DNA from 4 places in the Salmonella sp. GDC200615 genome. Region 2 is predicted to be linked to each of the others. Evidence: predicted binding sites of a transcription regulator. Region 2 holds the regulator's gene; each other region holds the start of a gene.
What was found. The regulator CRP, encoded in region 2, controls carbon source genes, mostly activating them, when cyclic AMP is high. The targets are predictions, from matches to a motif close to ATGTGANNNNNNTCACAT.
Positions count from the first base shown of each region.

Region 1: garD (galactarate dehydratase) is a predicted target of CRP. The motif match lies at 1,418-1,435, and genes of this name have one in related genera.
Region 3: ACQ29O_RS06575 (YfcZ/YiiS family protein) is a predicted target of CRP. The motif match lies at 2,896-2,913, and genes of this name have one in related genera.
Region 4: bhsA (multiple stress resistance protein BhsA) is a predicted target of CRP. The motif match lies at 2,751-2,768, and genes of this name have one in related genera.

Region 1 covers NZ_CP192247.1:4,157,833-4,162,919, reverse strand. The annotation lists gene garD (galactarate dehydratase) at 1-1,284, opposite strand, end outside; gene garL (2-dehydro-3-deoxyglucarate aldolase) at 1,814-2,584, shown strand; gene garR (2-hydroxy-3-oxopropionate reductase) at 2,610-3,500, shown strand; gene garK (glycerate 2-kinase) at 3,598-4,743, shown strand; RNA gene rnpB (RNase P RNA component class A) at 4,776-5,087, shown strand, end outside.
Region 2 covers NZ_CP192247.1:413,877-418,963, forward strand. The annotation lists gene argD (bifunctional acetylornithine/succinyldiaminopimelate transaminase) at 1-531, shown strand, start outside; gene ACQ29O_RS01850 (YccS/YhfK family putative transporter) at 574-2,661, opposite strand; gene crp (cAMP-activated global transcriptional regulator CRP) at 2,710-3,342, opposite strand; gene ACQ29O_RS01860 (OsmC family protein) at 3,650-4,054, shown strand; gene ACQ29O_RS01865 (phosphoribulokinase) at 4,150-5,019, opposite strand; gene ACQ29O_RS01870 (YheU family protein) at 5,070-5,087, opposite strand, start outside.
Region 3 covers NZ_CP192247.1:1,417,126-1,422,212, forward strand. The annotation lists gene ACQ29O_RS06560 (formate/nitrite transporter family protein) at 1-235, opposite strand, end outside; gene mlaA (phospholipid-binding lipoprotein MlaA) at 524-1,279, shown strand; gene fadL (long-chain fatty acid transporter FadL) at 1,340-2,647, opposite strand; gene ACQ29O_RS06575 (YfcZ/YiiS family protein) at 3,018-3,302, shown strand; gene fadI (acetyl-CoA C-acyltransferase FadI) at 3,480-4,790, shown strand; gene fadJ (fatty acid oxidation complex subunit alpha FadJ) at 4,790-5,087, shown strand, end outside.
Region 4 covers NZ_CP192247.1:1,930,479-1,935,565, reverse strand. The annotation lists gene mfd (transcription-repair coupling factor) at 1-1,215, shown strand, start outside; gene ldtC (L,D-transpeptidase LdtC) at 1,363-2,328, shown strand; gene bhsA (multiple stress resistance protein BhsA) at 2,425-2,682, opposite strand; gene comR (TetR family copper-responsive transcriptional repressor ComR) at 2,924-3,559, shown strand; gene ACQ29O_RS09115 (glycine zipper 2TM domain-containing protein) at 3,633-4,172, opposite strand; gene ndh (NADH-quinone dehydrogenase) at 4,351-5,087, opposite strand, start outside.

The DNA of each region.
Region 1 (5,087 bases), 910 kb from region 2:
AGCGACCTGCTGCGTGCCGCAGACGAAATCGCTGGCGGGCGTCGCGGCGTAAATCAGGCCGCGTTTGGTGGGGCGCTGGCCCGGCGATAATACTTCGACAATGGCGCTCTTACCCGATTTAGCGATAGAGCCCAACGCTTTTTCCACGACGTTCGCCAGGCCGCCTTTTTTGTTGCCAGGGGACGGGTTAGCGCTGCGATCGGTTTTCCCCATATCAAGATAGTTATCGTACCAGGCCATTTCATCCAGCAGGCGTTTACCCACGGCTTCGTTGATGGCGCGCGGCGTCAGAAGATGAATGGCATCGCGCACTTCGGTGACCTCCGAGAACATGACGGTCGCGCCGCAGCGTACCAGCAGATCGGAAGCATAACCCACCGCCGGGTTTGCCGTGACGCCAGAAAACGCATCGCTGCCGCCACACTGCATCCCGACGACCAGCTCGGAGGCCGGGCAGGTTTCGCGCTGGCGCTGGTTCAGTTTCGTCAGATGGCGTTCGGCGACCCGCAAAATATCGTCGACCATTGATTTAAAGCCGACATGCTGCTCGTCCTGTAAACGCACAATACTGGCGCTTTTAACGGCTATGGCGGGAACATCCTCGGTGCCTTCCAGCAGCCGTTCCGGCTGCAGTTTTTCGCAACCGAGGCCAATCACCATCACTTCGCCGCCAAAATTGGGGTTGAGCGCGATATTATGAATCGTGCGAATCGGCACGACCGCCGCCGGCGCGTTGATTGCCACGCCGCAGCCGTACAGATGGTTTAGCCCTACAACGCCATCGACATTCGGGTATTTGGGCAGGAGATCGCGCTCAATCACTTTCACCACATAATCGACCACGCCCGCCACACAGTGCACGCTGGTGGTAATGCCAAGCAGATTTTTGGTGCCGACGCTGCCATCGGCGTTACGATAGCCCTCAAACGTATAGCCTTCCAGCGGCGGCAGCGGTTCCGGTACTTTGGTCGCCAGCGGTAGCGTATTCAGCGGCGGCGCTTTTGGCAGTTCAACCAGCGACTCGTCGATCCAGCTTCCGCGCGGGATGTCGCGTACCGCATAACCGATGACTTCGCCATAACGGATGATTTCGCCGTGAGCGGGGATATCCGTCAGAGCAACTTTATGGCCTTGCGGAATATGTTCAGTCAGTTCCAGGCCATCCGGAAAACGTGTTCCGGCTTTAAGACCGTGGTCATTAACAATAATTGCGACATTATCGGTTTCATGTACTTTTATATAAAACGCCGATGGCGATTCCTGGCGAATTTCGATATTGGCCATTGTTCAACATTCTCCAGCCTGGATGATAGAAATAGGATTATCTATTTTGGTTATGGTTAAATCGTTAAATCTCAATATAAGAAATAAAGTTCATGCATAATGAAATAAGAATGACAGGAGTATAAATATAAGAATGTGATCCAGATCACCGCAAATTATGAAATTTTTTATGTAGGCCGGGTAAAGCGTAAATGTGTGCATTAGCGCCCAGTATCATGGGCGTATGCTCAAAAATAAGCGTTAAATAATCCCTTTTTAATGAGCGTTTGCACAATGATTATCCGCCATAGGCTGTTTATACTGAATGGCGAATTCAGTGTATCTGACGAGTTATTTGAAAATACCATGATAATAATAAAAGACGATAAAGATATCAGAACGGTATATTGTGCTACAGGATGTGTACCATATTAGAAATAGAATGCGGAGACCCATTCTGATTTCAGATAAGCATTTTATTGTCGTTGCTATAAGTTATGGTGGCGGCATCACATGTAGAGAATTAAAGAAATAAGCGAAGGTATAAGCGATGAATAACGCTATTTTCCCGAATAAGTTTAAAGCGGCGCTGGCGGCGCAACAGGTACAGATTGGCTGCTGGTCTGCACTGGCAAGCCCAATCACCACCGAAGTTCTCGGTCTGGCGGGATTTGACTGGCTGGTGCTGGATGGCGAACATGCGCCGAACGATGTGACCACCTTAATTCCGCAGTTAATGGCATTGAAAGGCAGCGCCAGCGCGCCTGTGGTACGTGTGCCAACCAATGAACCGGTCATTATCAAACGGATGCTGGATATTGGGTTTTATAATTTCCTGATCCCCTTTGTTGAAACGCAAGAGGAAGCGGCTCGCGCCGTCGCCTCGACGCGTTACCCGCCGGAAGGCATTCGCGGCGTCTCCGTTTCTCACCGCGCGAATATGTTCGGTACGGTGCCTGATTACTTTGCGCAGTCGAACAAAAACATCACCATTATTGTTCAAATCGAAAGCCAGTTGGGTGTCGACAATGTTGATGCCATCGCCGCAACGGAAGGCGTTGATGGCATTTTTGTCGGCCCAAGCGATTTGGCCGCCGCGCTGGGTCATCTCGGCAATGCTTCTCACCCTGACGTGCAGCAGACGATTCAACATATTTTCGCCCGCGCTAAAGCGCACGGTAAACCGTGCGGCATTCTGGCGCCGGTAGAGGCGGATGCCCGCCGTTATCTGGAATGGGGCGCGACCTTTGTCGCCGTTGGCAGCGATTTAGGCGCATTCCGCGCCAGCACGCAGAAGCTTGCCGACACCTTTAAAAAATAATCCTGGTATGGAAAGAGAGAACGCTATGACGATGAAAGTTGGCTTTATTGGCTTAGGCATCATGGGTAAGCCCATGAGCAAAAACTTACTGAAAGCAGGGTATTCGCTGGTGGTGTCCGATCGTAATCCTGAAGCGATTGCCGACGTCATTGCCGCAGGCGCGGAAACGGCCTCTACGGCGAAGGCGATCGCTGAACAGTGTGACGTCATCATCACGATGCTGCCTAACTCTCCGCATGTGAAAGAGGTTGCGCTGGGCGAGAACGGTATCATCGAAGGCGCGAAGCCGGGAACCGTATTGATTGATATGAGTTCTATCGCGCCGCTGGCAAGCCGTGAAATCAGCGATGCGCTGAAGGCGAAGGGAGTTGAGATGTTGGATGCGCCGGTCAGCGGCGGCGAGCCGAAGGCGATTGATGGCACGTTGTCGGTGATGGTGGGGGGCGATAAAGCCATTTTCGACAAGTACTACGACCTGATGAAAGCGATGGCGGGTTCCGTGGTGCATACTGGCGATATCGGCGCAGGCAACGTCACAAAACTGGCTAACCAGGTGATCGTGGCGTTGAATATCGCCGCCATGTCTGAAGCGCTGACGCTGGCGACTAAAGCGGGCGTCAACCCGGATCTGGTCTATCAGGCGATTCGCGGCGGTCTGGCTGGCAGCACGGTACTGGATGCGAAAGCGCCGATGGTCATGGACAGAAACTTTAAGCCAGGTTTCCGTATCGATCTGCACATTAAAGATCTGGCGAATGCGCTGGATACCTCCCACGGCGTTGGCGCGCAGCTCCCGCTGACCGCCGCCGTTATGGAAATGATGCAGGCATTACGCGCGGATGGACACGGTAATGACGACCATAGCGCGCTGGCGTGCTACTACGAAAAACTGGCGAAAGTGGAAGTCACTCGCTAACGACGTTGTGCCCGGATGGCGTGTAGCGATCCGGGCCTGAATTTCAGGCTGGATAAGTGAAACGCCATCCGGCGTTGTGCAGTAACAGGCTACCACTATGAAAATCGTAATTGCCCCCGACTCCTACAAAGAAAGCCTTTCTGCCGCCGAGGTAGCGCAGGCGATAGAAAAAGGATTTCGGGAAATTTTCCCCGATGCGCAATATGTCTCTGTTCCGGTTGCCGATGGCGGCGAAGGAACGGTCGAAGCCATGATTGCCGCGACGCAGGGCGTTGAACGCACCGCATGGGTGACCGGGCCGTTGGGTGAAAAAGTGAAAGCCTGCTGGGGAATGTCCGGGGATGGTAAAACCGCGTTTATTGAAATGGCGGCGGCCAGCGGACTGGCGCTGGTTCCACCAGAAAAACGCAACCCTTTGATTACTACCTCGCGGGGAACGGGGGAGCTGATATTGCAGGCGCTGGAAAGCGGCGCAAGCAATATCATTATCGGCATTGGCGGCAGCGCGACAAATGACGGCGGCGCAGGGATGATGCAGGCGTTAGGCGCAAAACTGCGCGATGCAAACGGCGCGGATATCGGTTACGGTGGCGGAAGCCTTCATTGTCTAAGCGACATTGATATTTCAGAGCTCGATCCCCGTTTAAAACTCTGCGCGATTCGTGTCGCATGCGATGTATCTAATCCTCTGATCGGCGACAACGGCGCATCACGAATTTTTGGGCCGCAGAAAGGCGCGACCGAAGAGAACATTGTTGAGCTGGACAGAAATCTTGCTCACTATGCCGACATCATAAAAAAATCGCTGAATGTCGACGTAAAGGCGGCGCCCGGCGCAGGCGCGGCAGGCGGTATGGGGGCGGCGTTAATGGCTTTTCTCGGTGCGGAATTACGCAGCGGGATCGAAATTGTCACGGCGGCACTGAACCTGGAGGAGCATATCCACGACTGTACGCTGGTGGTGACGGGAGAAGGGCGGATTGATAGCCAAAGTATTCGCGGTAAAGTGCCGATTGGCGTCGCGAATGTGGCGAAAAAATATCATAAGCCAGTGATTGGCATTGCCGGCAGCCTGACGCACGATGTAGGGATAGTGCATCATTATGGCATCGACGCTGTCTTTAGCGTACTCACGCGCATCGTGACGCTGGAGGAGGCTTTTCGGGGCGCTTTTGACAATATTTATCGGGCATCCAGAAATGTTGCTGCCGCTCTGGCGATAGGAATGCGCAGCGCAGGGTGACAAAGTCGCGTGAACCCTCTATACTGCGCGCCGAAGCTGACCAGACAGTCGCCGCTTCGTCGTCGTCCTTTCGGGGAGACGGGCGGAGGGGAGGAAAGTCCGGGCTCCATAGGGCAGGGTGCCAGGTAACGCCTGGGGGGGAAACCTACGACCAGTGCAACAGAGAGCAAACCGCCGATGGCCCACGCAAGTGGGATCAGGTAAGGGTGAAAGGGTGCGGTAAGAGCGCACCGCGCGGCTGGTAACAGTCCGTGGCACGGTAAACTCCACCCGGAGCAAGGCCAAATAGGGGTTCATAAGGTACGGCCCGTACTGAACCCGGGTAGGCTGCTTGAGCCAGTGAG
Region 2 (5,087 bases):
TGCGGGATGGGGCGCACCGGAGACCTGTTTGCCTATATGCACTACGGCGTCACGCCGGATATCCTCACCAGCGCCAAAGCGTTAGGCGGCGGTTTTCCGGTGAGCGCCATGCTGACCACGCAGGAAATAGCCTCGGCCTTCCATGTCGGTTCGCATGGTTCAACCTATGGCGGTAATCCGCTGGCCTGTGCGGTGGCTGGCGCGGCATTCGATATTATTAATACGCCAGAAGTACTACAAGGCATTCACACTAAGCGGCAACAGTTTGTGCAACATTTGCAGGCGATTGACGAGCAATTTGACATTTTCAGCGATATTCGCGGCATGGGGCTGCTGATTGGCGCGGAACTGAAGCCGAAGTACAAAGATCGGGCGCGCGATTTTCTGTACGCAGGCGCGGAGGCCGGCGTGATGGTGCTCAATGCCGGAGCCGACGTGATGCGTTTTGCCCCGTCGCTGGTGGTGGAAGATGCGGATATCAATGAAGGAATGCAGCGCTTTGCGCAGGCGGTAGGGAAGGTGGTTGCCTGATGGTAGATTGCCGGATAAGCGTAGCGCATCCGGCAGTCGGTCTTAACTTTTTGTATCCCGTAGCCGCTTACTCAGCCAGATACCGTGATGCGGACGCTGACGCCAGGCCATCGACGAAATGGTGTGCATGGTGTTCAGATGGCCAATGATGCGCTGTAAATGTTGTTCCAGAGTGCTCAATAAGCCATGTGACGGCATGTCCGGCGACTCCAGAATATTGACATCGCCGGAGCCGCCTGGCCTGTCGTACTCCAGGCGCTGCTGGCAGCGCTGAATCGCAATCTCGCAAGATTCCAGATAGCGCTGCGCCAGATCAGGCGTCAGCATGGTGTGTTCCCGCGCCAGCGTCGTCATAGCGTTGATATGCTCGACAATAAACTGGCTGTGCGTGACCCACAGTTTCATATCCGACAGATAGTGGGTATTGAATCCGGGTTCCTGCATTGCCTGATTTAACGAGTTGAATAACGTGTTATGCGCCTGGTTGACCCGCATTCTTTGATAAGCGAGCGGGGTGGCCTGCGGATCGTTACTGAGGATCAGTCGGATAGCTTCTTGATCGGCTTCCAGCGCATCATGGGCGTTTTTACGTAATAGCCCGCTTTGCCATTGCGGCCACAGCCAGACCATGCCGCCAAAGGCAATTAAACAGCCAATCAGCGTATCGATCAGCCTCGGCACAATAAACTGCTCTCCGTTTAACGTCAGTAACTGGATGGTGTATACCGCCGTCACCGTAAAGCCGACCGTCGCCCAGCCGTAGTTTTTACGAATAATCAGATAACTTGCCAGCGTTAGTACCAGCATGACCGCCAGCGTAATGCTTTCGGGAATATGTAAGTGCAGCGTGACGCCGGCAATCACCAGGCCGACCAGCGTTCCGACTGAACGGTGCAGAATACGTACGCGCGTCGCGCCATAGCCGTTTTGGGTGACAAACAGCACCGTCATGAGTATCCAGTACGGTTTAGGCAGGTGCAACGCACTGCCCATCAGACTGGCGATGCTCATCATCACGCTGATGCGTCCGGCGTTGCGTAGCGCCGGTGATTTAAGAGACATATAATTTTTCAGCGCCGGAAGTAGCGGCAAACGACGCTGTTTATCGGCCATCAGGTCGCGGGCGTACAGCGGCCGCTGAGTACGCAGCACACGGGCGATTCGACTGAAGTGCCAATAGCAGAACTGGCCTACCGGATTTTCAGGATGCTGATTGGCGATTTTCTCCAGAGCGCCAATCTGTTTTTCCATGGAGAAGCGCGTCGGCAGACGATGATAAAGAATGTCATCCGCCAGCACGCGCAGACGGGCGGCGACCGTTTGCGCATTCCAGCGAATCACCTCTTCCGCATGGCTGCGTTCTACCAGTTTCTGTACCTCTTCCGGCTGATGCAAGCTGACGGAGATGTGCTCCTGCAAATCCATCGCTTCCTGAAAAGCCCGTAACAGGCGCTTGTAATCATTATTGTTGTGCGCCGAAAGCATATGCATCTGTTGGTAACACTGGGTAATGAGATCGACCGCTTTTTGCTGGCGTATCAGCAGGGGAGGCAGCGCTTTTTCCGGATCGATATGTTGGGTGAGCAGGCTGTATTTCGCTTCGCAATAATCGGCCAGTTCACGGTATAACAAACTCAATGACTCGCGCAGCGGCTGTTCGCGCCATAGCCAGAACCAAAACCAGTTAAACACGCCGTACCATAGCGTGCCCAGCGCATAAATGAGCAGCGGCTCCCAGACGGGCATGTATCCTGCAAGACTCAGGGTAAAGATGGCGGCAATCAGCGACGCTGGCAGTAACCGCGCGTGAAGCGGGCTAATTTCCGCCGTCACGCCAAGCACCAGCGTGAGCCCGGTCAGGATCAACGGCAGGGGGATGGATTCCGCCAGCAGAAGTTGCGTTACCAGACTGCATCCGGCGAACAGCGACGCGCCGATGATCAGGCGTTTAAAAAAACGTTTGTGCGGGGTATCCAGACCTGCAATGTTGCAGCAGGCGGGAACGAGAGAGAAAAGCAAGCCCAGGTGTAGCTGGCCTATCAATAAACCGACAGCCACAGGCAGACACAGCACCAGCGTTTGCCGTAGTGCGTAATTAATCTCTGGGTGATAAATCAGTCTTCGCCACATCGATGCAAACAAAAATGGCGCATGATAAAACGCGCCATTCTGACGGAATTAACGGGTGCCGTAGACGACGATGGTCTTGCCATGCGCGGAGATCAGGTTTTGATCTTCCAGCATTTTCAAAATACGACCAACGGTTTCGCGGGAGCAGCCGACGATCTGGCCGATTTCCTGACGGGTGATTTTGATCTGCATCCCATCCGGGTGCGTCATGGCATCGGGCTGTTTCGCCAGATTCAGCAGCGTCTGAGCGATACGCCCGGTGACGTCAAGGAAGGCGAGGTTACCTACTTTTTCAGAGGTGACTTGTAAGCGACGAGCCATCTGGGAAGAGAGGCGCATCAGAATATCCGGGTTGACCTGGATTAATTGGCGAAATTTTTTGTAGGAAATTTCAGCGACCTCACATGCGGTTTTCGCACGTACCCAGGCGCTGCGTTCCTGGCCTTCTTCAAACAGGCCCAGTTCACCAATAAAATCACCCTGATTCAGATAAGAAAGGATCATTTCTTTCCCTTCTTCATCTTTGATCAGCACTGCCACGGAGCCTTTAACGATGTAGTACAGCGTTTCTGCTTTTTCACCCTGGTGAATCAGCGTGCTCTTTGACGGGTACTTATGAATGTGGCAATGAGACAAGAACCATTCAAGAGTCGGGTCTGTTTGCGGTTTGCCAAGCACCATGCGCGGTTATCCTCTGTTATAAGCTGTCTCCAGAGCCAGAAAACGGCACTGTCTCTGGGGTTGCAAAAATATACTTCCCGCTACCTGGGAAGGGGGCTACGAAAATAGATTGTAGCCTGTAATGTGATGTCCTCTGCATACATGCAGTACGTCAATGTATTACTGTAGCATCTTGTCTGTTTTAGCATAGCTTTCGCCGTGTGTCTCTTGGTGTCTCGCTTCAGCATGACCCAGGTCGCCTTCCATTGCGACTTTTGTTGTATGCGCGTAATCTTTCAGGAAAATTGAAACATTGGAGTTACGAAATATGCAAGCGCGTGTAAAGTGGGTTGAAGGGCTCACGTTCCTCGGAGAGTCCTCCTCCGGCCACCAGATTTTAATGGATGGTAACTCCGGTGACAAAGCGCCGAGTCCGATGGAGATGGTATTAATGGCGGCTGGCGGATGTAGCGCTATTGATGTGGTATCAATCCTGCAAAAGGGCCGTCAGAATGTCACCAACTGCGAAGTGAAGCTGACATCCGAGCGCCGGGAAGACGCGCCGCGCCTGTTTACGCACATTAATCTGCATTTTATCGTTACCGGCAGCGATCTGAAAGAGGCTGCCGTCGCGCGCGCTGTCGATCTCTCCGCGGAAAAATATTGCTCGGTGGCGCTAATGCTGGAAAAAGCGGTCAATATTACCCATTCGTATGAAGTGATTGCGGCGTAACATGTGATGCCGGATGGCGGCGTGGCTTTATCCGGCCTACCCGTTTTTATCTCGTAGGCCCGATAAGCGTAGCGCCATCGGGCATTTCACCACGGTTATTCGATTTTTTTGCCTTCCATTAATCGCTGCACCAGCGGCAACATAATCAGCTCCATCGCCAGCCCCATTTTGCCGCCCGGCACCACTAATGTATTAATGTGAGAAATGAACGAGCCCTGGAGCATCGCTAGGAGCCAGGGAAAATCGATCCCTTCCAGATTGCGGAAATGGATCACCACAAAACTCTCATCCAGCGAGGGAATACCCTTTGCGGCGAACGGATTGGACGTGTCGACGGTCGGTACGCGCTGGAAGTTGATATGGGTACGCGAGAACTGCGGCGTAATGTAATTGATGTAGTCGTCCATGGAACGCACCACGGAATCCATCACCGCTTCACGGGAGTGTCCGCGCTCGCTGGTGTCGCGAATCAGTTTCTGAATCCACTCGAGGTTGACGATAGGCACCACGCCAACCAACAGATCAACATGACGCGCGACATCATGTTGCGGGGTGACGACGCCGCCGTGCAGTCCTTCATAAAACAGCACATCGGTCGGTTCGGGAAGCGGCTGCCAGGGGGTAAACGTGCCGGGAACCTGATTCCACGGTACGGCTTCATCATAGGTATGCAGATATTTACGCGACTGGCCTTTACCCGTCTGCCCGTACTCAATAAAGGTATGTTCCAGTAGGCTGAAGTCATTGGCTTCAGGCCCGAAATAGCTGATATGCCGCCCGGCGTCACGCGCTTTGCGGATCGCCATATCCATTTCCGGGCGGGTGTAACGATGAAAACTGTCGCCTTCCACCTCGGCGGCGTGCAGATTTAACTGCGCGAAAATTTTACGAAACGCGAGGCTGGTGGTGGTGGTCCCCGCGCCGCTTGACCCTGTTACTGCTATCACCGGATGTTTGGCTGACATGGCAACTCCATGATTGAGCTTTAGAATAATGTATTGTCGGCAAAGGCGTTTTATTCGCGAAACTGCTT
Region 3 (5,087 bases), 1.0 Mb from region 2:
CCAGGAGTGATGCCCCCATAGAAAGTCCTGCGGCAATGGCTGACCAGAGCAAAGCCATCGCATCGCGTTCCATCTCTTTTTCACCATCCTGGCGAATATGTTCATGAATCGCCATGGCGCGGGAAGGAAGACGATCTTCATCCACTTCAATCTCTTTACCGCTTTGTTTTTCTTCGCTTTCAACTTCCAGGTCACTGCTTTGCCGGTTAATTTTATCGTCGTTAAGGCTATCCATGATGATCTCTGCTGATTAACACATATTAATAAAGCGTAGCGGTTTTTCATTTACCCAGGCCGGGGCATTCTCCGAAAAAATAAAAATGATCACGCTCGTTTTTATCTGTTTCGTTAGAATAGGGCCGTCACGTTGTTGCGTTACCAGGCTATGCTCAAAGCAATGAGATCGCGCATATAGACATCGTTTGACGTGCTGTTAAAATCGCTCACACCTAAACAGGCGGATACGGTAGCGTTCCGTCATGGATGGCAATCAGCGATAGCCATAATTCACAGGGAGACATCTATGAAGCTTCGCCTGTCGGCGCTGGCGCTGGGAACCACACTGCTGGTCGGGTGTGCGAGTTCCGGTACAGAACAGCAGGGGCGTTCAGACCCATTTGAAGGGTTTAACCGCACCATGTACAACTTCAACTTTAATGTGCTGGACCCGTATGTTGTTCGGCCGGTCGCGGTCGCCTGGCGTGATTATGTTCCACAGCCTGCGCGTAACGGTTTAAGTAATTTCACCGGCAACCTCGAAGAACCGGCGATCATGGTGAACTATTTCCTGCAGGGCGATCCTTATCAGGGTATGGTGCATTTCACCCGTTTCTTCCTGAACACCTTATTAGGGATGGGCGGATTTATTGACGTCGCGGGAATGGCGAATCCTAAGCTGCAGCGCGTTGAACCGCATCGCTTTGGCAGTACGCTGGGCCATTATGGCGTGGGGTATGGGCCTTATATGCAACTTCCGTTCTACGGCAGCTTCACGCTGCGTGAAGATGGCGGGGATATGGCGGATACCTTGTATCCGGTGCTCTCGTGGTTGACCTGGCCAATGTCCATAGGAAAATGGACTATCGAAGGGATAGAAACCCGCGCGCAGTTGCTGGACTCCGATGGTTTGCTGCGCCAGTCTTCCGATCCTTATATTATGGTGCGTGAGGCGTACTTCCAGCGTCATGACTTTATCGCCAATGGCGGAAAACTCAAGCCGCAGGAAAACCCGAACGCGCAGGCGATTCAGGACGAACTCAAAGAGATCGACTCGGAATAAACGGCAGTAAATAAAAAGGTGAGCGCAATGCTCACCTTTTTGATCCGTTTCAGAAAGAGATTAGAACGCGTAGTTAAAGTTAGTACCGAACAGCCAGGCTTTCCCTTCAGATTCAAACTGATAAGGGCCTTCATTAATTTTCACGCTCTGACCATGCATATAAGAGACGCCAACGTCGACAGACGCATCTTTATTAAAGGCGTAAGTCGTACCGGCGCTCAGCCAGAAACGGTCCTGGTCCGGAATAGAGATAGAACGGTTTTGCGCTGGTACCGGGCTGTCATCGAAGGCGATACCGGTACGTAACGTCCAGTTGTCATCGTAGTAATAGGTGGTACCCAACGCAATGCGATAAGCGTCTTTAAAGCCTTCATGCTTCTCAAAGAGCGTATCGCCGGCGGTCGATTTTGCCTTCAATTCCTGGAACTGGCTCCAGCTGGTATAGGCCAGGCTATAGTGGATGGCCCACTGTGGCGCCACACGGTTATAACCGGACACTTCCCACATTTCCGGCAGATTCAGCGTCAGGTAGCCTGACTGCGTCGCGCCGCCGGTTGCCGTTGGGATAGGCAGGTTAAATCGGTTTATAGCGATGGGAAGATCGCTGCTGTAGTTGCCTTTAAAGTCAATTTTGACTTCCGAGCGGTAGGTCAGCGCGTAGCGGTTATTTTTATCCAGTTCATAAAGGATACCGGCATTCCAGCCAAAGCCCCACTTATTACCGTTCAGGTGGGCAATCTTGGTGTCGCTGGGAATCTGACCCGCGACCGGCGCCAGCGCCGGATTCTGTGCCGCGACCAACTGGCCTAAATCGCCCGCAAAACGTTCGATTTTCGCACGCGCGTATACCGCATCAAAGCCAAGGCCGAAGCTCCAGGCCTCATTTAAGCGATAAGCGCCGCTTAAATTCAGGTTCATGGTTTCAAGATCGGTCGTACCGCCAACCGAGCCGCCGGCGTATGTGTCGTTAAACTCTGTCGCCAGACCATAGTTAGAGGTAATAGAAGCCCCCCAGCCAAACTGATCGTTAATCGGGGCGACAAAATGGACGTTCGGCACCCAGGCCGTCGGCGCGATGTTATCCGCATCTAACGTCCGACGAGATGGCGATGTCCCGCTAATATTAACATCAGGATCAATATAAACCGCGCCCGCTGAAAACGTCGGGCGGTCAAACATGGTAATTAACCCCGGGTTGCGGCTAACGTTACCCGCATCATCTGCGATTGCGCCTTCACCCGAATAGGCCCGGCCAAGGCCAGAGGAAGAAAATTCGTTTAACTGAAAGCCTGCAGACCAGGCCTGGGTGGAGATGATTGCCACTGCGACTGCGAGAGCAGACTTTGTAAACAGGGTTTTCTGGCTCATGACCATAACCTCATTGATTATTTTTATACAAACTATGTTACATGCTGTAACAGGAGCGCGAAGTGTAGGGTCTGCGGTACGACTTAGAAATCAGACCAGTGGCGAGAGTATAGGTCTGACCAGCTAGAATGTTGCAAGTATGTTTATAAGTTTTTTCAATTGTGATCTTAGAAACGAGATCTGGCTGGCAAAATCGGCGGGCTTAACGGTCACCCGATCGCGCGATTTTTGTTTTAGATCATTTTTAAGTGTGATTTCGGTCACTTAACGCGTTTCCCACCATTAACGACTGGAGAGGCGAATGCCGGGAGCGTAAAATATCCCCATCGTTTATCTGGCACCCTGGGTGCAAATACAGAGGAAATCTACAATGAGTAAATGCAGTGCTGATGAAACCCCGGTTTGCTGCTGTATGGATGTTGGAACCATCATGGACAACTCCGATTGCACCGCGTCATACAGCCGCGTATTCGCTACCCGCGCAGAGGCTGAAGGGACGCTGGCGGCGTTAACCGAAAAAGCGCGTAGCGTGGAGTCTGAGCCTTGCCAAATTACGCCAACCTTTACCGAGGAATCCGAAGGCGTTCGTCTGGATATTGATTTTGTTTTCGCCTGCGAAGCAGAAACGCTGATCTTCCAGCTCGGCCTGCGTTAATCCGTTCATTCACGACGCCTCCGTCATCATCTGGCGGAGGCGTTTTCTTTTTTTGTCGTTTCCCTTCACTGTGCCTTAGCTCCCACTTTCTTTTCTCTCTGCTTGGCTAAATGTAAAAAATTGGTTAAGACTGTGATCAGGTCAGACCACTAATTTATTTTTTTACAGGGGAGTACTATGCGTCAGGCTTTACCGTTGGTCACCCGTCAGGGCGATCGCATTGCTATTGTCAGTGGGTTACGAACCCCCTTCGCTCGTCAGGCCACTGCATTTCATGGTATTCCCGCTGTTGATCTCGGCAAGATGGTGGTAGGCGAGCTGCTGGCGCGCAGTGAAATTCCAGCCGATGCCATTGAGCAACTGGTTTTTGGTCAGGTAGTACAAATGCCGGAAGCCCCCAATATTGCGCGCGAAATTGTGCTGGGTACGGGAATGAATGTTCATACCGATGCCTATAGCGTAAGCCGCGCCTGCGCCACCAGTTTTCAGGCGGTAGCGAATGTGGCGGAAAGCCTGATGGCCGGCACGATACGCGCGGGTATCGCTGGCGGCGCAGATTCGTCGTCGGTACTGCCAATAGGCGTGAGTAAAGCCCTGGCGCGGGTACTGGTTGATGTCAATAAAGCCCGGACGACCCGCCAACGGCTGACGCTTTTTTCTCGTCTGCGCTTACGCGACCTGCTGCCCGTGCCTCCCGCCGTTGCTGAGTATTCCACCGGTCTGCGCATGGGCGATACCGCCGAACAGATGGCGAAAACGTATGGTATTACGCGTGAACAGCAGGACGCACTGGCGCATCGTTCACATCAGCGCGCCGCGCAGGCATGGGCGGAGGGTAAACTGGCGGAAGAAGTGATGACGACCTATGTGCCGCCGTATAAAAACCCCTTTGCAGAAGACAACAACATTCGCGGCGCCTCCACGCTGGCGGACTACGCTAAACTGCGTCCCGCTTTTGACCGAAAACATGGCTCCGTAACCGCCGCCAACAGTACACCGCTGACCGACGGCGCTGCCGCCGTTATTATGATGACCGAATCCCGCGCTAAAGAGCTGGGGCTGCGCCCGCTTGGTTATCTGCGCAGCTACGCCTTTACCGCTATTGATGTCTGGCAGGACATGCTATTGGGGCCGGCCTGGTCAACGCCGCTGGCGCTGGAGCGGGCCGGGTTGACGATGGCCGATCTGACGCTTTTTGACATGCATGAAGCGTTTGCCGCCCAGACTCTGGCGAACTTACAACTGCTGGGCAGCGAACGATTTGCCCGTGAGGTGCTTGGTCGTGCGCAGGCGACAGGGGAGGTGGATGACGCTAAATTCAACGTGCTCGGCGGCTCAATCGCCTACGGGCATCCTTTTGCCGCAACGGGCGCGCGGATGATAACCCAAACGTTGCATGAATTACGGCGTCGGGGCGGAGGTTTTGGCCTGGTCACGGCCTGCGCGGCTGGCGGTCTTGGCGCGGCGATGGTTCTGGAGGCGGAATAATGACTACCACATCAGCTTTTATGCTTAACGTGCGTCTGGATAATGTCGCGGTTGTCGCTATTGATGTCCCTGGAGAAAAGGTGAACACCCTGAAAGCGGAGTTTGCCGCGCAGGTACGCGCCATCCTGAAGCAGATCCGGGAAAATAAAGCGTTGCAGGGCGTTGTTTTTATCTCAGCCAAAGCAGATAACTTTATTGCTGGCGCTGATATCAACATGATAGGTCACTGCCAAAACGCGCAGGAAGCGGAAACGCTGGCGCGTCAGGGGCAACAACTGATGGCGGAGATCCAGGCGT
Region 4 (5,087 bases), 1.5 Mb from region 2:
ATGCGCGCCGATGTCGATATTCTGACGCTCACGGCGACGCCGATCCCGCGGACGCTGAATATGGCGATGAGCGGTATGCGCGATCTCTCCATTATCGCCACTCCCCCTGCCCGTCGTCTGGCGGTAAAAACCTTTGTTCGCGAGTATGATAGCCTGGTAGTAAGGGAAGCGATTCTGCGTGAAACCCTGCGCGGCGGTCAGGTTTACTATTTGTACAATGACGTCGAAAATATTCAGAAAGCCGCAGAGCGGCTGGCGGAACTGGTACCGGAAGCGCGAATCGCTATAGGCCACGGGCAGATGCGTGAACGTGAGCTGGAACGGGTCATGAACGATTTCCACCATCAACGTTTTAACGTGCTGGTGTGTACTACCATTATCGAAACGGGGATCGACATTCCCACCGCTAACACGATCATCATTGAACGCGCGGATCATTTCGGCCTCGCGCAGTTGCACCAGCTGCGTGGCCGCGTTGGGCGCTCGCACCACCAGGCCTACGCCTGGCTGTTGACGCCACATCCTAAGGCCATGACCACCGATGCGCAAAAACGGCTGGAGGCGATTGCGTCGCTGGAGGATTTAGGCGCCGGGTTTGCGCTGGCGACCCACGACCTGGAGATCCGCGGCGCGGGCGAACTGCTTGGCGAAGAGCAAAGCGGCTCAATGGAAACCATTGGCTTCTCACTCTACATGGAACTGCTGGAAAACGCCGTCGATGCGCTGAAAGCAGGCCGCGAACCCTCGCTGGAAGATCTCACCAGTCAGCAAACGGAAGTCGAGCTGCGAATGCCGTCGTTGCTGCCAGATGATTTTATTCCGGATGTTAATACCCGGCTGTCATTCTATAAACGCATTGCCAGCGCGAAGAACGAAAACGAGCTGGAGGAGATCAAAGTGGAATTGATCGACCGCTTCGGCCTGCTGCCCGATCCGGCGCGTAATCTGCTGGATATCGCCCGCCTGCGCCAACAGGCGCAAAAGCTCGGCATCCGAAAACTGGAGGGTAACGAGAAAGGCGGAACGATTGAGTTCGCCGAGAAAAACCACGTTGACCCCGCCTGGCTTATCGGGTTGCTGCAAAAACAGCCGCAGCATTTCCGTCTGGATGGCCCGACGCGCCTCAAGTTTATTCAGGATTTAAGCGAACGTAAAACGCGTATAGACTGGGTACGCCAGTTTATGCAGCAACTGGAAGAAAACGCTATTGCATAAGCGTCAGGCCGGGCGTCATTACTCTGCGTCCGGCCTAATCTTTACAAATTCTTTGCACTTCCCTGCAGTTCCAGACACAGCCAACCGCCATAATTCTTATTTCCTCTTTTATAAAAATAACCACATAATAATCATGGGCTTATTATAATGTTCAACAATACGCGACTCTCTCGCTGGTGGGCGTTGTTTGCGCTTACCGCGACCATCATGCTTGCCCTTCCCGCGCAGGCGAATACGTGGCCTCTTCCGCCCCCCGGCAGTCGACTGGTGGGAGAAAATAAATTCCATGTCGTTGAAGACGACGGCGGCTCGCTGGAGGCGATCGCCAAAAAATATAACGTGGGCTTTTTAGCCCTGTTACAGGCCAACCCCGGCATTGATCCTTACGTGCCACGCGCAGGCAGCGTGCTGACGATTCCGCTGCAAACGCTGCTACCGGACGCGCCACGTGAAGGGATTGTCATTAACCTCGCGGAATTACGGCTTTACTATTATCAACCGGGGAAAAATACGGTCACGGTCTACCCTATCGGGATTGGCCAACTGGGCGGCGATACCCTGACGCCAACGATGGTGACGACCATTTCGGATAAACGCGCCAATCCAACCTGGACGCCGACCGCCAATATTCGCGCACGTTATAAAGCGCAAGGCATCGATCTCCCCGCCGTGGTGCCTGCCGGTCCCGATAACCCAATGGGGCATCACGCGATTCGTTTAGCGGCCTACGGCGGCGTCTATCTGTTACATGGCACGAATGCCGATTTTGGCATTGGTATGCGCGTCAGTTCCGGCTGTATCCGTCTGCGCGACGGTGATATAGAGACATTGTTCCGTCAGGTCACGCCGGGAACCAAAGTGAATATTATCAATACGCCGATTAAAGCCTCGGTGGAGCCAGGCGGCGTGCGACTGGTGGAAGTTCATCAGCCGCTGTCTAAAAATATAGGCGACGATCCGCAGGTGCTGCCGATTGTGCTGAATGGCCCGATGCAGGCCTTTAAGGACGCGCCGCAGACCGATGCTGCGGTGATGGAACATGTTATGGAAGTGCGTTCCGGAATGCCGGTGGATGTAACCCGTCAAGCAGAGGCGAAACCGCAGTCGCTGTAAACGTGAATAGCTGACCGACAAAAAAGCCTCGCGATGCATCGCGAGGCTTTCTTTTTTTATTGTGGCAATCGCAGCGGCATTAATGAGGGTTAATGCTTACTTATAGATTACCGCCGTACCGTGAAGGGTATTCGGGCCGGTAACAGAGGTAATACGGAAAGACTTCGCCCCCATCTCCTGCGCTTTTTGCGCCAGCTGATCTTCCAGCGAGCCCAGATTCGTGCCGCCATTCGCGGAAATGGTACCGAACTTCTGTTGACCTTCTGGCGTTGCCTGAACTTCAACGGCGGCGAAGCTGGCGAATGAGAGCGAACTCAGTACGGCAGCAGCGATGAGGTTTTTTACGTTTTTCATAGTGATGACCTTTAGCAGATGAATGGGTGTCGTAAGCATTAACTTAACGATCGATAAATTAATCATAGATGTGATCTACATCACACGTCAACTTCTTTTTATAATGATCGTTATATAATTTATAAAGATGTTATTTTTCATGTGAATAGAATTGATTTATTTTTCTAATGAATACTCTGGAGCCAGAAGTGGTTTGTTTTTATAATAGAGAGACCGCTCTTTAAACAGGTACAACGGCATCATGACAACGGATACCACGAGTTGCGCGAAGAAAAGCCGTGGCCGACCAAAAGTGTTCGACAGGGAAGCCGCGCTTGATAAGGCCATGACTCTCTTCTGGCAGCACGGCTATGAAGCAACTTCGCTTGCCGATCTCGTAGAGGCTACCGGGGCGAAAGCGCCTACTCTCTATGCGGAATTCACTAATAAAGAAGGATTATTTCGCGCTGTCCTGGATCGCTACATCACTCGCTTTGCCTCAAAGCACGAAGCCCAGCTCTTTTGTGAAGAGAAAAGCGTGGAATCGGCGCTGGAAGATTACTTCACAGAAATTGCCGCCTGCTTTACCAGTACAGACACGCCGGCTGGCTGCTTTATGATTAATACGTCCGCCACCCTCGCCGCCTCCTCGCGCGATATCGCCCGCACGGTAAAATCACGCCACGCCATGCAGGAACAGACGCTCATCCAGTTTCTGCGCCAACGTCAGGAGCGCGGTGAAATTCCGGCGCACTGTAACCCGCAGGCGCTCGCGGAATATATAAACTGTATTTTACAGGGAATGTCGATCAGCGCCCGTGAAGGAGCCACCTTCGAACAACTGATGCAAATTATGCGTACGACTCTGCGCATCTGGCCTGAACTACTTAAGTCCTGAACGACGCGGCTTCGGATAAAAAAAGCCCCTCAGCCTGAGCGAATGAGGGGCTAACTTGCAGAGTACAGCTTTTTTATGCTTTGTTATTCAGAACCAGTTGGCCATTGCCGTCGAGGGGAATTTGCGTTCCGGGGTCTTTATCCATGCGGATTTTGCCCTGCTGATCGCCAATTTTGTAGGTCACGTCGTAGCCAAGCATCTTTTCAGATTTGTCATACACCGTCTTACAGCGTTGCTGCGTGGTAGTGTAAGTATCACTTTCCTGCATTGACCCCTGGATTTGATTGCCAGCATAACCGCCGCCCAGCGCCCCGACGACCGTCGCCACATCTTTACCACGACCGCCGCCAAATTGATGTCCAATCACGCCGCCTGCTACTGCGCCAAGCACCGAGCCGGCAATACGGTTTTCGTCCTGAACCGGTCTGCGATGCGTGACCGTGACATTACGGCACTCCTGACGCGGCGTTTTTACCGTCTCTTTAATCGGTTTAGCCGATATCACCTGCGCATATTGCGGACTACGATCAAATACGTTGAGACTGGCCACTGCCGCCACACCCAGCGCAGCCGCTACGCCAATCCCTATACCCGCCAACATTGATTTATTCACGGGAGCTCCTCCTTCGTTGCTATTGGTAACAATTTTGCAACCAGTATGCGAACAAAGCCAATCGGAATGAGGATGAAAAATGCGGGATGAGGCGGTAAAGCTGAAGGATTCGGACAACTCCGAAGCAAGAGATGGAGAAGCGCTCACCGGCGCGAGCAGCCGGTGAGGCGCAGAGAAATTAATGCAGTTTCAGACGCGGACGAATGACGCGGTTAATACTGCCCACCAGCATCATCAGGCCGGTTTTAAAGTATCCATGCAGCGCTATCTGGTGCATACGGTATAGCGAGATATACACGAAGCGGGCGATACGTCCTTCAATCATCATTGAACCGCGGGTCAGGTTCCCCATCAGACTACCCACGGTAGAGAAGTTGGACAGAGAGACCAGCGATCCATGATCTTTATACTGGTAAGCTTTCAGCGGTTTGCCATTCATCTGCGCCAGAATGTTATTCATCGCGCAGGTAGCCATCTGATGCGCCGCCTGAGCGCGAGGCGGCACAAAACCTCCCTCCGGACGTGCGCAGGAAGCGCAGTCGCCAATCGCATAAATATCAGGATCGCGCGTGGTTTGCAGCGTCGGTTCCACCACCAGTTGGTTAATGCGGTTCGTTTCCAGACCACCAATCTCTTTCATAAAATCTGGCGCTTTGATACCCGCCGCCCACACCATCAGATCGGCCTGAATATATTCACCTTCTTTCGTATGCAGACCGCCTTCGTCGGCGCTGGTGACCATAGTTTGCGTCAGCACGCGAACGCCCAGTTTGGTCAGTTCATTATGCGCGGCGCTGGAGATACGCGGCGGCAACGCAGGCAGAATACGCTCGCCAGCCTCAACCAACGTCACGTTCAGCGCGTCGTTGGTCAGCCCCTTATAACCATAGCTATGCAGCTGTTTTACCGCATTAT